Linked DNA regions of Oharaeibacter diazotrophicus. The main gene of each other region encodes a partner of the protein of the gene in region 2 in a complex. Links are inferred from orthologs where the notes say so. Each region holds a gene or a part of one and is shown on either strand. Other genes may lie near its edges. The genes, in order: dnaN and EDD54_RS14400.

What was found.
Region 1: the proteins of EDD54_RS14400 (region 2) and dnaN are in contact, whole or in part, in a cryo-EM structure (PDB 8GIZ), measured with the Escherichia coli proteins. The link is inferred for Oharaeibacter diazotrophicus from one-to-one orthologs.

What each region holds. Positions count from the first base shown.
Region 1 is NZ_SNXY01000011.1:211,789-219,127, forward strand. Bases 1,920-4,704 are described here. They hold dnaN (DNA polymerase III subunit beta), read right to left. Parts: upstream 3,979-4,704; coding sequence 2,860-3,978; downstream 1,920-2,859. Other genes in these bases: recF (DNA replication/repair protein RecF), read right to left, coding at 1,920-2,827; dnaA (chromosomal replication initiator protein DnaA), read right to left, coding at 4,351-4,704. Outside these bases: EDD54_RS21275 (2-hydroxyacid dehydrogenase), read left to right, coding at 1-117; EDD54_RS21280 (pilus assembly protein TadG-related protein), read left to right, coding at 418-1,665; more of recF, read right to left, coding at 1,712-1,919; more of dnaA, read right to left, coding at 4,705-5,856; EDD54_RS21300 (rhodanese-like domain-containing protein), read right to left, coding at 6,004-6,444; rpsT (30S ribosomal protein S20), read right to left, coding at 7,109-7,339. UniProt on the Escherichia coli protein: Confers DNA tethering and processivity to DNA polymerases and other proteins. Acts as a clamp, forming a ring around DNA (a reaction catalyzed by the clamp-loading complex) which diffuses in an ATP-independent manner freely and bidirectionally along dsDNA.
Region 2 is NZ_SNXY01000008.1:449,800-457,214, reverse strand. Bases 1-2,861 are described here. They hold EDD54_RS14400 (DNA polymerase III subunit gamma/tau), read left to right. Parts: upstream 1-452; coding sequence 453-2,270; downstream 2,271-2,861. Other genes in these bases: recR (recombination mediator RecR), read left to right, coding at 2,656-2,861; EDD54_RS14395 (YbaB/EbfC family nucleoid-associated protein), read left to right, coding at 2,301-2,627; EDD54_RS14410 (extracellular solute-binding protein), read right to left, coding at 1-66. Outside these bases: more of recR, read left to right, coding at 2,862-3,261; EDD54_RS14385 (Crp/Fnr family transcriptional regulator), read left to right, coding at 3,352-4,029; EDD54_RS14380 (sulfite exporter TauE/SafE family protein), read left to right, coding at 4,130-4,924; EDD54_RS14375 (cell surface protein), read left to right, coding at 5,069-6,223; EDD54_RS14370 (DUF6384 family protein), read left to right, coding at 6,216-7,160; EDD54_RS14365 (hypothetical protein), read left to right, coding at 7,171-7,415. UniProt on the Escherichia coli protein: Part of the beta sliding clamp loading complex, which hydrolyzes ATP to load the beta clamp onto primed DNA to form the DNA replication pre-initiation complex.

The DNA.
Region 1 (7,339 bases), on a different replicon or contig from region 2:
ATGGGCTCGGCCACCATCGAGGGCCGAGTCGACATGGGCGAGAAGGTCATCATCAACATCAAGACCTTCATGGACGGCCACCGGCCGCCGGACCGCGTCCTGCCGTCGATGCTGTGAGACGGCTCCCGCGAGAGCGGGGTTCGCCGCGCCGTCGCACCGGTTGACCGGCGGAGCGCGCGGCGGCCCTTTCGGGACGGGTCCCGGGCGACCGGGACCGCTGGCTCGGCCGGGCGCGCCGGTGGGGCCTCCACGTCGAGCCGCGGCCGAAGAGCGCGACGCGCTTCATCCTTCGTCAAGGATGCCGCGATCCGACCGACACGCGACGCACCGCGGGGGCGGCGAGTCGGCGATCACATTCACGGATTTGCAAGGCGGCCACCGCGAGGGTCGATGGATCGATTCCCGGGATCCGCGACGATGTCCGCTCTTTCCGCCGTTCTCAGCGCCGTGCGTGCCGCCGTCGTCCGCCTCCGGCACGGCCGTCCCGACGGCAACGTGATCCTGGCCTTCGCGTTGTGCCTCGGGCTCGTCGCCGCCGCGTCCGGTTCTGCAATCGATTACGGGCGCGCGGCGATGGCGCGGACGAAACTGCAGGCGGCGGTCGACGGCGCGGTCATCGCCGGCGCGAAGGACACGTCGACGGCATGGTCGGCGTCGGCGACGAACGCGCTGCTGGTCCAGTACGCGCCGGCCGAGGCGGGCGGCATCGCCAGCGATTTCGCCAAGGCGACCGACGGGACGGTGACGGGAACGGCGTCGCAGTCCGTGCCGACGGCGTTCATGGGGCTCTTCCAGGTGGCGTCGATCACGATCTCGGTGTCGTCGCGGGCCAAGCTCGTCACGACCGGCAGCCGGGTGTGCGTGCTCCTGAAGAGCACGGCCGCGCAGGCGTTGACCGTGAACTCGGGCGCCAACGTGACCGCGCCGAACTGCGAGGTGCACGTCGCCTCGGCCGCCTCGCCGGCGGTGATCTTCAACGCCTCGACCACGCTGTCGACCAAGCGGATCTGCATCGCCGGCGCCGCCGTGATCGACAACGGCGGCACGCATCCGAACGTGGTGAAGTCCTGCACCACGGTGACGGACCCGTTCGCGGGCACCCTGCCGGCACCGCCGTCGACGACCTGCCAGTACAACGGCGGCAACTGGAACGGCGGCACGGCCAGCCTGACGCCAGGGGTCTATTGCGGTTGGTACAATTTCAACGGTGCCCCGACGGTGAGCTTCGCGCCGGGCGTCTACGTGATCAAGGGCGGCGGCATGAACGTCAACGGCGGCACGTGGACGGGGTCCGGGGTGACGTTCTACTTCGACGATTCCTCGGTCATCCAGTTCAATTCGGCCGTCAAGGCGACGCTGAAGGCGCCGACGACGGGCACCTACGCCGGCATCCTGTTCTACGAGAAGGCGGGCCTCGGCCAGTCGAACTTCGTGTTCGACGACAGCCTCGGCCACGACCTCGACGGCCTGATGTGGCTGCCGAGCCGGAACGTGACCTTCAACAGCGGGTCGCAGGTCGCGGCCGACAAGCTGACGATGGTGTTCAACACGCTGATCCTGAACAGCATGACCTGGGCGATCGACCTCTCGACCACGAAGGGCATGACCACGACCGGCGCCGTCGCGGGCTCCGGCGGGTCGGGGGGCGTCCATCTGCTGCAGTGAGGGTGACGCGCGGCCATGTCCGTGCCGGTCGATCGCGGTCCCGAGCCTAGAGAGCCACGATCGCCGCGTCGCCGCCGAGGGCGGTGAAGGCGGCGGGGTCGGTGCCGGTCATGAAGCTCTGTCCGCCGTCGCGGTCGAGGCGGGCGAACAGGGCCGCGCGGCGGCCGGGGTCGAGATGAGCCGCGACCTCGTCGAGCAGCAGGATCGGGGTGATTCCGGTCTGCTCGGCGACGAGGCGGGCCTGCGCCAGCACCAGCGCGATCAAGAGCGCCTTCTGCTCGCCGGTCGAGGACAGCTCCGCCGGCATCGCCTTGGCGGCGTGGTGGACCCGGAGGTCGGCGCGCTGCGGCCCGGTCAGGGTGCGGCCGGCGGCACGGTCGCGCGAGCGCGCCGCGGCGAGGTCGGTGCGGTACCAGTCCTCGACGTCGGAAGCGGAGGCGGCCTCGAGCGCGGCTTCCACGTCGCCCTCGAGGGCGAGGCGGGCGGCGGGGAAGGCGTCGTCGGCGCCGCCGGCGTCGATCAGGCGGACGAGGCAGCCGACCGCCTCGCGCCGGGCCGCCGCGACCGCGACGCCGAGGGCGGCGGTCTCGGTCTCGACGGCGTCGAGCCAGGCGGGATCGGTACGGTGGTCCTCGAGCAGGCGGTTGCGCCGCGTGAGGGCCTGCTCGAAGGCGGCGACCCGGCGGCCGTGGGCGGGATCGAGCGCCAGCACCAGTCGGTCGAGGAAGCGGCGGCGGTCGCTGGCGGGGCCGGTGAACAGGCCGTCCATCGCCGGTGTCAGCCAGAGCACGCGGGCGTGGTCGGAGAGGGCGTCCATCGATCGCGCCGGCTCGCCGTCGATGCGGACCTGCCGGCCGGCCTCGCCGGGCACGAGGCCGGTGCCGATCCGCACGGGGCCGAGCGCGCCCTCGATCTCGGCCGAGACCGAGAAACCGCCGGCGCCGCCGATACGGGCGATCTCGGCGAGGGTGGCCCGGCGCAGGCCGCGGCCCGGCGACAGCAGCGACAGCGCCTCCAGCACGTTGGTCTTGCCGGCGCCGTTGTCGCCGACTAGCGCCACCGAGCGCCGCCCGAAGACGAAGCGACGCGCGGCGTGGCTGCGAAAGTCGGTCAGTGCCAGCGCGGTGACGAAGACCCGCGCCGTCCGGTCCGGGTCGGTCATGGCGGCGGCCGTGGAAGCTGCGGCGGCGCCCGTCACACCCGCATCGGCATCAGGACGTAGAGCGTGTCGCCGTCGCCGACGTCCTGGATCAGGGTCGGCGAGCCGGGGTCGGCGAGGCGGAACACGGCGGTCTCGCCGGTGAGCTGGGCGGTGATGTCGAGCAGGTAGCGGGCGTTGAAGCCGATGTCGAGCGGCTCGGCGTCGTATTCGACCACGAGTTCCTCGGTGGCCGAGCCGGAATCCGGGTTGACCACGGTGAGCACCATCTTGCCGGCGGTCAGCGTGAGCTTCACCGCGCGGCCGCGCTCGGAGGAGATGGTGGAGACGCGGTCGACCGCCTCGGCGAACTCCGCGCGGTCGGCCCGGAGCTCCTTGTCGTTGCCCTGCGGGATGACGCGGCCGTAGTCCGGGAAGGTGCCGTCGATCAGCTTGGAGGTCAGCACGACGTCGCCGACGGTGAAGCGGATCTTGGCGTCCGACAGCTCGACGCCGACGTCGAGGTCGGGGTTCTCGAGCAGGCGCTGGATCTCGCCGACGGTCTTGCGCGGCACGATGATGCCCGGCATGCCCGCGGCCCCGTCCGGCGCCGGCACGTCGGCGCGGGCGAGGCGGTGGCCGTCGGTGGCGACGGCGCGGAAGCGGCGCCCGCCGGGACCCTCGACCGTGTGCAGGAAGATGCCGTTCAGGTAGTAGCGAATCTCCTCGTTGGAGATCGCGAACTGGGTGCGCTCGATCAGCGTCTTCAGGGAGGACGCCTTCAGCGTGAAGCGGTGGCTGAGCTCGCCGACGGTGATGTCGGGAAAGTCGCTCTCCGGCAGCATCTGCAGCGAGAAGCGCGAGCGGCCGGAGGTGATGGCGAGGGTGGCGCCGTCGGACGAGGTCTCGAGGCCGACCTGCGAGCCCTCGGGCAGCTTGCGGACGATGTCGTAGAACATGTGCGCCGGCACGGTGGTGGCGCCGGGGCGCTCGACCATGGCCGGGACGGTCTCCTGCGCCTCGAGGTCGAGGTCGGTCGCCTTCAGCTTCAGCGCGCCGGCGTCGGTGCGCACCAGCACGTTCGACAGGATGGGGATGGTGTTGCGGCGCTCGACGACCCGGTGGACGTGGGTCAGCGACTTCAACAGTTCGGAGCGCTCGAGCGTCACGCGCATGGGTCATCCCGTGGGGCGGGAAGGGACGGCCGACCGGGAAGGCGAGGATACGCGGAACGGTAGGCCGGCCCCTCGTGATCGGATCAGGGCGGCCCCGCGGTCTCTCGCGAGGGCCGCAGGGACAGGCACTTTACGGGGTTCGGCCGACAACGCAAGACCGTGACGCCACGAAGCGGCACGGCGCGGTCCATACACGGCGATCCACCGGAGACCTCGTGGTTTTCGACAGGATGTCAACAGGCGCGCGGGAGGCATGTCCCCGGGAACGGCCGGTGGACATCCCGGTGGAAACCACCGGGGATGCGTCGTGGACAAGGTCGTGGACGGGCGGTGGACGGCACCCGGAAGCCGGGCGCCCGTCGGCGGCGCGGATCAGGCGTCGAGCATGCGCTTCAGCACGTCGATCTCCTGGGCGAGCGCCTCGTCGTGACCGACGAGATCCTCGACCTTGCGCACGGCGTGCAGGACGGTGGTGTGGTCGCGCCCGCCGAAGCGGCGGCCGATCTCCGGCAGCGAGCGGGGCGTCATGGTCTTGGCGAGATACATGGCGATCTGACGCGGCCAGACGATCGAGCGCGTCCGCCGCGAGGACAGGAGGTCCTGCTTGGAGACGTTGTAGTGCTTGGCGACGACGCGCTGGATGTCCTCGATCTTGACGCGGCGTCCGTCGGCGACGCGGATCAGGTCCTTCAGCGTGGTCTCGGCGAGGGCGAGCGTCACCGACAGCCCGGTCAGCTGGTTGTGGCCGACGAGGCGGGTGACCGCGCCTTCGAGGTCGCGCCCCGAGGAGGTGACGTTGCGGGCGATGAAGTCGACGACGTCGTCCGGCACGGCGAAGGCCGGCGCCTGCTCGCGGGCGAGGGCGATGCGACGCTCGACGATGGCGCGGCGCAGGGCGAGGTCCGGCACGCCGATCTCGACCAGGAGGCCGCCGGCGAGGCGCGAGCGCACCCGCTCGTCGAGGGTCTCGAGTTCGACCGGCGGGCGGTCGGCGGCGACGACGACCTGACGGGCGCCGTCGATCAGCGAATTCACGGTGTGGCAGAATTCCTGCTGGATCTGCTTGCCGTGCAGGAACTGCATGTCGTCGATGATCAGGAGGTCGATGGTGCGCAGCGCCTCCTTGAAGGCGATCGCCGACTGGGTCTGCAGCGCGTGGACGAAGCGGTACATGAAGTGCTCGGCGGTGAGGTAGAGCACCTTCACGCCGGGGCGGGCCGCCTTCAGCTCGTGGCAGATCGCCTGCAGCAGGTGGGTCTTGCCCTGGCCGACCGCGGAATGGACGTAGAGCGGGTTGAACTTGACGCCGCCGGCGCCCGGTCCGTCGACGATCTGGCGCGCGGCCGCGAGGGCGAAGCGGTTGGCCGAGCCCTCGACGAAGGTCGCGAATGTGTAGCGCGGGTCGAGCGGCGAGGAGATGTCGTCGAAGGGCGAGGCGGCGGCCTCGGCCGGTGCGGCGGCGGCCGGCGCAGGGGCGGCGGGACGGGCCGGCTCGCGGCGCGGCTCGGCGCCGACGCGGATGGTGGAGCGGGCGATCGAGGCGATCGGGCCGGCGGCGGGCGCGGCGAAGCGGGCCGGGGTCTCGACGCGGGCGCGGATGGCGCTGCGGACGGCGACCTCGATCTTGCGCACGGACTCGTTCTCGTTCTGCCAGAGGCTCGTGAGCTTGTCGCGGTAGTGGGTCGCGATCCAGGACTTCAGGAACCGGCTCGGCACCGACAGAACCACGGTGCCGCCGTCGATGCCCTCGAGGTTCATGTTGGCGAACCAGCAGGAGAACACCTCCTCGCCGAGTTCGGCCTTGAGCCGGCCGAGAACCCGGGTCCAGGCATCGCGGTGCCGTGGCTTGTCCTTGTCGCCGAAGTCCGCGTCCAGCATGGGTGCCTCCTGAAACCTGTCGGGCCGGTCCGCCGCCGCGTCGGCCGTGTCACGTGCTCATGTCGGGGAACGGCGACGCGGAACGTCGCCTCAGCGGCGCCCGGGCGGGCGCCGACGGGTGTTGTCCTGAATTGTCGATGGTGGTGGTCAGGCGCCGGGGTCGCGGGTCCAGGGCAGGCCCTTGGCCTGCCACCCGTCGACGCTGCCGCGCCGTCCGTCGGGCCCGGGCGGACCCTCGAAGCCGCCGGCGACGTTGTAGGCGGCGCCGTAGCCGTGGGCCGTGGCCGCCATGGCGGCCGACTGGCTGCGCGCGCCGGAGCGGCACAGGAAATAGACCGGGGCGTCGCGGTCGAGGCCACGGGCGGCGACCGCCGCGTCCAGCATCTCGAGGAAGGCCGGGTTGACCGCCATGGTCGGGGCGGTCTGCCACTCGAGAAAGACCGGCGCGCGGCCGATCGCGGTGAGATCCGGCACGCCGACGGTCCGCCACTCCATGTCCGTGCGCACGTCGACCAGCAGGGCCCCGGGCTCGTCGCCGAGGATGCGCCAGACGTCCGTCACGTCGATATCGCCCGCGTAAGCAGCCATGGCTCGTCGCAAACCTTCCCTCTGCCGCACTCCCGATGAGAAGTGGCGGCGCCCCGGACCTCGAACTTCACTAGATGCCGGATCGACGTCGGCGGGCGACATAGGCCCTGTCGACTGCGCTCCGTGGCGGCAAGAGTAGGTCTCTCTTTACTGGGCGTTCCTTTATTTTTTCTTGGAACGACTTCGACCCTGCACTCTTCTCGCTTGCTTTCCTCGGGATCGTCTTGGCCGTCACCGAGGATGGGTTGACCATACACAGGGGGGGTCCGACCGGCAAGACGGGATTCGCCGGTCCGCGTTAACCCGATTTTAAACCGTGGCGGGTCGGGGCGGGCGATCACGGGCGGGTGATTTGGAAAGGCTTGGGATTGCTCCATTTTCAAAATTTGAATGGCCGGCGAAGCAATTCCCGCCACGCTTTCGCCACCCTCCGATTCGATCGATCACCCCGTCAAATGCCGTCGCGTCAAGGGTGGGCCCGCAGGGCACGTATCCGTAACTTGTTGATTCACAGATTAATTTCCTGCCATGCGGCGGAGCGTTCCCGGCGCGTCCGATTTCGCGGGCGCACCCGCGAAAATGCGAAGACCCGGCACGGGGGCCGGGTCTTCGGACACGAAATGGACAAGGTTCGCTCGGCTCCGGCCCGCGGGCCGGCGACGGCTCAGACGCCGAGCGACTTCACGCGCTGGGCGAGCCGCGACACCTTCCGCGAGGCGGTGTTCTTGTGAACGATGCCCTTGGAGGCGGCGCGCATGATCTCGGGCTCGGCCGACTTCAGCGCGGCCGTCGCGGCGGCCTGGTCGCCGGAGGCGAGCGCCTCCTCGACCTTGCGGACGAAGGTCCGCATGCGGCTGCGGCGAGCCTTGTTGACCTCGGTGCGAGCCGCGATCTT
Region 2 (7,415 bases):
CGCCGCGAGCCCGACGACAATCCCGAATGCCCCGCCGATCCAGCGTCCCGCCGTCCTCGTGCCCACGTCGACCTCCGTGCCGTTGCTCCGCTGCGGAGCGTTCCATTCCCGCAGGCCGATTGCAAACGCGAATGCGTCGCGCCGGCGCCGGAAAGCCCGCTCCGCTCGTCATCTAGGGCGCCATCGCGCCGATCGCAGGGCGGGTCGCGGCGATCGGCGACGCGGCACTTGCTTTTTGTCGCCGGCCCGCCGATATGTGGCGCCGGGAGGTTGGCGGTGGACGTGCCACTCGCCGACCGGGTCAGGTCCGGAAGGAAGCAGCCCAGGTGAGCCGCGGCGCGGGTCATCAGTCGGCCTCCCACCTTTTCTCGACGATCCCCCGTCCGATGCTCCGGACCGACGCCGGCGGCGTCCGCCCGGGCCGCGGACGACGAGCCGCGGGGCGACTGCCAATGACGGACGAGACGCCCGGCGCCGAGCCGAAGCCCGCCGCCGGCGGCTACCGCGTGCTGGCGCGCAAGTACCGCCCGCAGAGCTTCGCCGACCTGATCGGCCACGGGCCGATGGTCCAGACCCTGCGCAACGCCTTCGAGACCGGCCGCGTCGCCCAGGCGTGGATGCTGACCGGCGTGCGCGGCGTCGGCAAGACCACCACCGCCCGCATCCTCGCCCGCGCCCTCAACTACGAGCTCCCCGGCCGCGCCGGCGGTCCGTCGGTCGACCTTTCCGAGGAGGGCGTGCACTGCCGCGCCATCATGGAGGGCCGGCACGTCGACGTCATCGAGATGGACGCGGCCTCGCACACCTCCGTCAACGACGTCCGCGAGGTCATCGAGGCGGCCCGCTACAAGCCGGTGTCGGCGCGCTACAAGGTCTACATCGTCGACGAGGTGCACATGCTCTCGGCGGCGGCGTTCAACGCGCTCCTGAAGACGCTCGAGGAGCCGCCCGAGCACGTCAAGTTCGTGTTCGCGACCACCGAGATCCGCAAGGTGCCGATCACGGTGCTGTCGCGCTGCCAGCGCTTCGACCTGCGCCGCATCGAGGCCTCCGTGCTGCAGGCCCATCTCGCCCGCGTCGCCGCGGCGGAGAAGGTCGAGGTCGCCCCCGAGGCGATCGCCCTCGTCGCCCGCGCCGCCGAAGGTTCGGTGCGCGACGGTCTCACCATCCTCGATCAGGCGATCGCCTACGGTGGCGACGACGGCGTCACGCCGGAGACGGTGCGCTCCATGCTCGGCCTCGCCGACCGCGAACGGGTGATCGACCTGTTCGAGGCGGTGATGAAGGGCGACGTCGCCGCGGCGCTGCGCGAACTCTCCGAGCAATACGACGTCGGCGCCGATCCGGCGGTGGTGCTGAGCGATCTCGCCGCCTTCGTCCACCTCGTCACCCGCATCCGCCACGTTCCCTCCAGCGCCGACGACCCGGCGCTGACCGAGGCCGAGCGCGTGCGCGGCCGCGCCTTCGCCGAAGGCCTGTCGGTGCGCGTGCTGTCGCGGGCCTGGCAGATCCTCCTCAAGGGCCTCGCCGAGGTGCAGACCGCCCCGCGGCCGCTGCCGGCCGCCGAGATGGTGCTGGTCCGCCTAGCCTACGCCGCCGACCTGCCGACCCCCGACGAGGCGATCCGGCAGCTGCGCGACGGTCTCGGCGCGCCGCAGCCCGGTCCCGGGCCCTCCGCCGGCGGTGGGGGCAGTGGCGGGGGTGGTGCGCAGGCGCAGGGCCGCGTCCTGCCGACGCTCGCCGCCTCGTCGCCGCGGCCGACGGCGCGCGCGCTGCCAGCTCGTGAGCCGGCCGCCCTCGTGGTCGCCTCCTTCGAGGACGCGATCCGCCTCGCCGAGCGCAACCGCGACGTCGGCCTCAAGTTCGCGCTGGAGCGCCACGTCCGCCTCGTCCGTTTCGAGGACGGCCGCATCGAGTTCAACCCGGTGCCGGGCGCCAACCCCGGCCTCGCCGGCGAGATCGGCCGCAAGCTGTCGCTGTGGACGAACCGGCGCTGGATCGTCGCGGTGTCCGGCGAGACCGGCGCGCCGACGGTCGCCGAGACGCGCGAGGCGACCAGGAGCCGCCTCGTCGACGACGCCCGCGCCGATCCGACCGTCGCCGCGATCCTCGCGCGCTTTCCCGGCGCCGAGATCGTCGACGTCCAGTTCCCCGACGCCGCGGGCGGCACCGGAGCCGCCGACGGCGGCTTCGACGACCTCGGCGACGCACCGCTGCCCGACCTCGACGGCTACGAGCTCGTCGAAGAGTTCGGCGACTTCGACGACTGATCCTTCCCCCGACGAGAGCGAGAGACGGCCATGTTCGGCGACCTCGGCAAGATGATGAAGCAGGCCCAGCAGCTCCAGGCCAAGATGGCCGAGGCGCAGGAGGCCATCCAGGCGATCGAGGCCACCGGCGCCGCCGGCGGCGGCCTCGTCACGGTGACCCTCTCCGGCAAGGGCGACCTGCGCACGGTGCGCGTCGACCCCTCGCTCGCCAAGGCGGACGAGGTCGAGATCCTCGAGGATCTCCTGGTCGCCGCCCACGCCGACGCCAAGCAGAAGCTCGACGCCGCCATCGCCGAGAAGATGTCGGCGGTCACCGGCGGCCTGCAGCTGCCGCCCGGCCTGAAGCTGCCGTTCTGACGATCGCCCCGCAGCCGGCGCACCCGCCATGCCCCGCAAGATCACCGGGCCCGAGATCGAGCGCCTGATCCAGCTCCTGGCGCGCCTGCCCGGCCTCGGTCCGCGGTCGGCGCGGCGGGCGACGCTGCAGCTCGTCAAGAAGCGCGAGCAACTGCTGGTGCCGCTCACCGAGGCGCTCGCCCGGGTGCGCGACACCGTCAAGATCTGCTCCTGTTGCGGCAACGTCGACACCGCCGATCCCTGCGCCGTCTGCACCGACCCGACTCGCGACCCCTCGGTGATCGTGGTGGTCGAGGACGTCTCGGACCTCTGGGCGCTCGAGCGCTCCGGCGCGGTCTCGGCGCGCTACCACGTGCTCGGCGGCGTGTTGTCGCCGCTCGACGGCGTCGGCCCCGACGACCTCTCGATCGCCGGTCTGGTCGACCGTGCCGCCGACCCGGCCGTGCGGGAGGTGATCCTGGCGGTCAACGCCACCGTCGACGGCCAGACCACCGCCCACTACGTCACCGACCGCCTCCGCGACCTGCCGGTCAAGGTCTCGCGGCTCGCCCACGGCGTGCCGGTCGGCGGCGAGCTCGACTATCTCGACGAGGGCACCCTCGCCGCCGCGATCCGGGCCCGCACGCCGTTCTGACGGCGGCGGGGTCGCCAGCGGGCGGTCGAGGGCGTAACCTCGGGCTCGACCACTGGAAACCCCTCCGCCGAACCCCTCGGACCCGCGCCGATGAACCGCTCCGTCCGCCTCGCCGCCGTGCCGCTGTTCGCCGGCGTCCCCGACGACGTCCTCGCCCGCTGGGAGGCCGCCTCCGCCCTGGTCTCGCACCCGGCCGGGCGCTGGATCGTCGCCCACGGCGAGGACGGCACCGACGTCTACGCCCTCGTTTCCGGCACCGCCCGGGCGATGACCTTCGGCGCCGACCGCGAGGTCATCCTCGCGGACCTTCGCGCCGGGGCGATCTTCGGCGAGATGTCGGCGATCGACGGCCGGCCGCGCTCGGCCAGCGTGATCGCGGTGTCCGACGTCGAATTGATGAAGATCCCCGCCGCGGTGTTCCTCGCCGCCGTCCACGAATCGCCCGCGGTCTGCGACCGGGTGCTGGCGCTGCTGGTCGGGCGCGTCCGTGCCCTCGACGAGCGCGTCCACGAATTCGCCAACTATTCGGTCGGCGACCGCGTCCGCGCCGAACTGCTGCGGTTGTCCCGTCCGCTGCCGGGCAGCCGCGGCGAGGCGCTTGTCGAACCGGTCACCCATGCGGAGATCGCCGCCCGCATCGGCACCCACCGCGAGGCGGTGACCCGCGAGTTGCGTGCCGTCGAGAAGGCTGGTCTCCTGGTCAAGCGCTCGGGCCGGCTCGTCATCGCCGACGTCCCCGGCCTCGCCGAGAGCCTGCGCCGCGCCTGAGCATGGACTTGCGATCGCGGGCTTGATCTTCGGCGCGAAAGCCTGTTGAAGGGTCGGGAGCCGCGTTTCGGCGGTATTTCGTTCCGCGGAAGGCCGCCGCTTGGATTTTTCGTCCTTCGATCCGCTCTATGCCGTTTCGGGTCTCGCCGTCGGCGCCCTGGTCGGGCTCACCGGTGTCGGTGGCGGCTCGCTGATGACCCCGCTGCTGGTGCTGCTGTTCGGCGTCCATCCGGCCACCGCGGTCGGCACCGACCTGCTCTACGCCGCGGTGACCAAGTCGGCCGGCACGCTCGTCCACGGCGTCAACCGCACCATCGACTGGCGCATCGTCGGCCGTCTCGCCGCCGGCAGCGTCCCGGCGGCGATCCTGACGCTCTGGGCCCTGTCCGGCATCGACACCAAGGCACTCGGGATTGCCAAGACGATCTCGACCGTGCTCGGCTACGCGCTTCTCCTGACCGCCACGATCCTCTTGTTCCGCACCCGCCTCGCGGCCTGGCTGCAGAGCCGGCGGGCCGGCCGGACGCTGCCGCCGAGGGTGGTCTCGCTCGCCACCGTGTTGTTCGGTGCCGCGCTCGGACTCCTGGTCACGATCTCCTCGGTCGGTGCCGGCGCCATCGGCGTCACCGTGCTGCTGATGCTCTACCCGATGCTGCCGACGGCGCGCATCGTCGGCTCCGACATCGTCCACGCCGTGCCGCTGACGCTGGTCGCCGGCCTCGGCTACTGGTGGATCGGCTCGGTCGACGTCGCCATGCTGGTCTCGCTGCTCGCCGGCTCGATTCCCGGCGTCGTCGCCGGCAGCACGCTGTCGCCGCGCGTGCCCGACGGCATCCTCCGTCCGCTGCTCGCCTCGGTCCTGCTGCTGGTCGGCGTCAAGCTCGTCCTCGCCTGAACGGGGCGTTCGACCGTCGAGGCGCGTTGCACCGTCACGAAGGCGGATTACATAGTGGATCGCCGGCCCCGGCGGCCCACCGCCCGCGCGCCGGCCCGCGAGACGAGGGAGGTGGCCGTGGCCGACGTGACCGTGAAGACGCCGATGCAGTATCTCGACCGGGCGATGGGCTCGCTGCGCGACCTCGGCCTGCTGCCGGCGGCCCGCCCCGACGAGGCGCCGGTGATCGGCCTGCTCGAGCGCATCACCGAACTCGACCCCGATCGCGTCGCGGTGATCGCCCGCACCCTGACCCAGATGGGCGTCTTCAACGAGGTGGTCCGCGCCGAGATCTCCGAGATGTCGGTCGGCGAACGCTACGAGACCATCACCCGCGCCTTCGATTCGATCCGCGACGACGCCAAGCGGATGGTCGACCAGATCGCCGACGGCAAGCTCGACGCCTTCGAGCGCGCCACCAACGCCTGGATGAAGATTGCCCGCGGCGACGTCGCCACCCGCTTCGACACGATCCGCACGACCTATCTCGAGGTCGCCCGCGACACCAAGGCCAACATCGAGCGCGAGACGGTCATCCTCGAGGCCTATCGCGACTTCCGTGGCGCGCTGAAGCAGGCCGAGGTCGCGGCCCTCGAGGTGCTGAAGAGCGCCGAGGCCCGCCTCGACGCGGCCAAGGCCGGCCTGAAGACCGCCGCCGACGCCGTCGCCGGCTACGCCGGCACCGAGCCGGCCGAGCGCGCCAAGCTCGAACTCGTGCGCGACGAGCACGTCCGTGTCGTCCAGGCCGAGGAGGGGCGCTACCAGATCGCCAAGGACCTCGCCGACAACCTGACCGTGGGCTACAACACCTCCGAGGTGGTGATGGCCCGCCTGATGCAGACCACCAACGCCAAGGAGCGGGTCTACCAGCAGGCCGTCGCCTTCTTCTCCACCAACGATTCGGTGCTGACGGCGCTGAAGGCCTCGTTCACGGGCCTGTTCGGCCTGCACGAATCCACCGAGACGCTGAACCGGATGAAGGAGGGCGTCTCCAAGTCGATCGAGGTGCTCGCCGAGATCGGCGGCAAGGTCCAAGAGGAGGCGCTGAAGGCCGGCTACGGCCCGACCGTGCGCGCCGACGCGGTCAAGAAGCTGGTCGACAGCGTCGTCACCTTCCAGGAGCGCTCCGGCGAGATCGTCGCCGAGATGCGCAAGCTCGCCACCCAGAACTCCGAGGAGATCCGCGCCGCGGTCGAGGACGGCAAGCGCCGCATGGCCCGGCTCGCCGCCGAGGGCAACGCCCTGGTGATGAATGGCTGAGACCGCCCCGGCCGGCGCTCCGGCGCGCGTCGAGCTCGACGAGCTCATGCTGGCGATGGACGTGGTCGACACGCTCCGTCACCAGGAGGGGCTGGCGCTGAAGGAACTCGGCCAGGACGGGCGCGATGCCGCCCTGAAGGCGCGCCTGCGCGAGATCTACGCCGGGCAGGGCCTATCCGTCGACGACCGGGTGCTCGACGAGGGCATCCGGGCGCTGAAGGAGGCCCGCTTCGCCTACACGCCGCCGCCGCCGGGTCTTCCCCGGACGCTGGCGCGGCTCTGGGTCGCCCGCGCCCGGGTCGGCGTCGTCGCGGCGGTGCTGGTGGTGCTGGTCGCCGGCGGCGCCGGTTGGCTCGCCTACCAGGGCTCGGCCGCCGACCGCGCCGCCGAGGCCGCTCGCGTCGAGATCGCCGAGACGCTGCCGCGCGCCCTCGACGGCGCGCTCGCCACCGCCACCGCCGAAGCCCGTGACGCCGCGGCGAAGGCGGCCGCGGCGGCGCTCGCCGCCGACGGCCGGGCCGCGCTCGCCCGCGGCGACGCCGCCGCGGCGCGCGCCGCCGTCGCCGGCCTCGACGACCTCCGCGCCCGCCTCGTGCGGAGCTACGACCTCGTGATCGTGTCGCGCCCCGGCGAGCGCACCGGCGTCTTCCGCATTCCCGACGCCAACGAGGGCGCGCGCAACTACTATGTCGTCGTCGAGGCGGTCGACCCCGACGGCCGCCTCGTCGCCGTGCCGGTGACCAGCGAGGAGGACGGCAGACGCGCCACCGTCTCCAAGTTCGCCGTCCGCGTGCCGAAGGCGACCTACGACGCCGTCGCGCGCGACAAGGCCGACGACGGCATCGTCGAGGACCGCGTCCTCGGCGAGAAGCCGCGCGGCTCGCTGGCGACCGAATGGTCGAAACCGGTGCTCGACGGCGCCATCCTGTCGTGGTGAGGACCCGGCCATGATCTCCGCCTCCGAGGCCCTGTCGTCGCTTGAGCGCGCCGTCGCCGGCGTCCGCCGCGACGAGGACCGCCTGACCGCCATGCTGTCCTCCGCGACCGCCGAGGCCGAGCGCCTGCGCGCCGCCCAGGCCGAGGGTTACAAGGCGCTCGCCCGGCTCCGGCTCGACGAGATCGCCGGCGCTCCCGCGCTCGCCGCCCTCGACGCCGCCGAGCGGCGCGCCCTCGCCGCGTTGGAGCGCCGCCG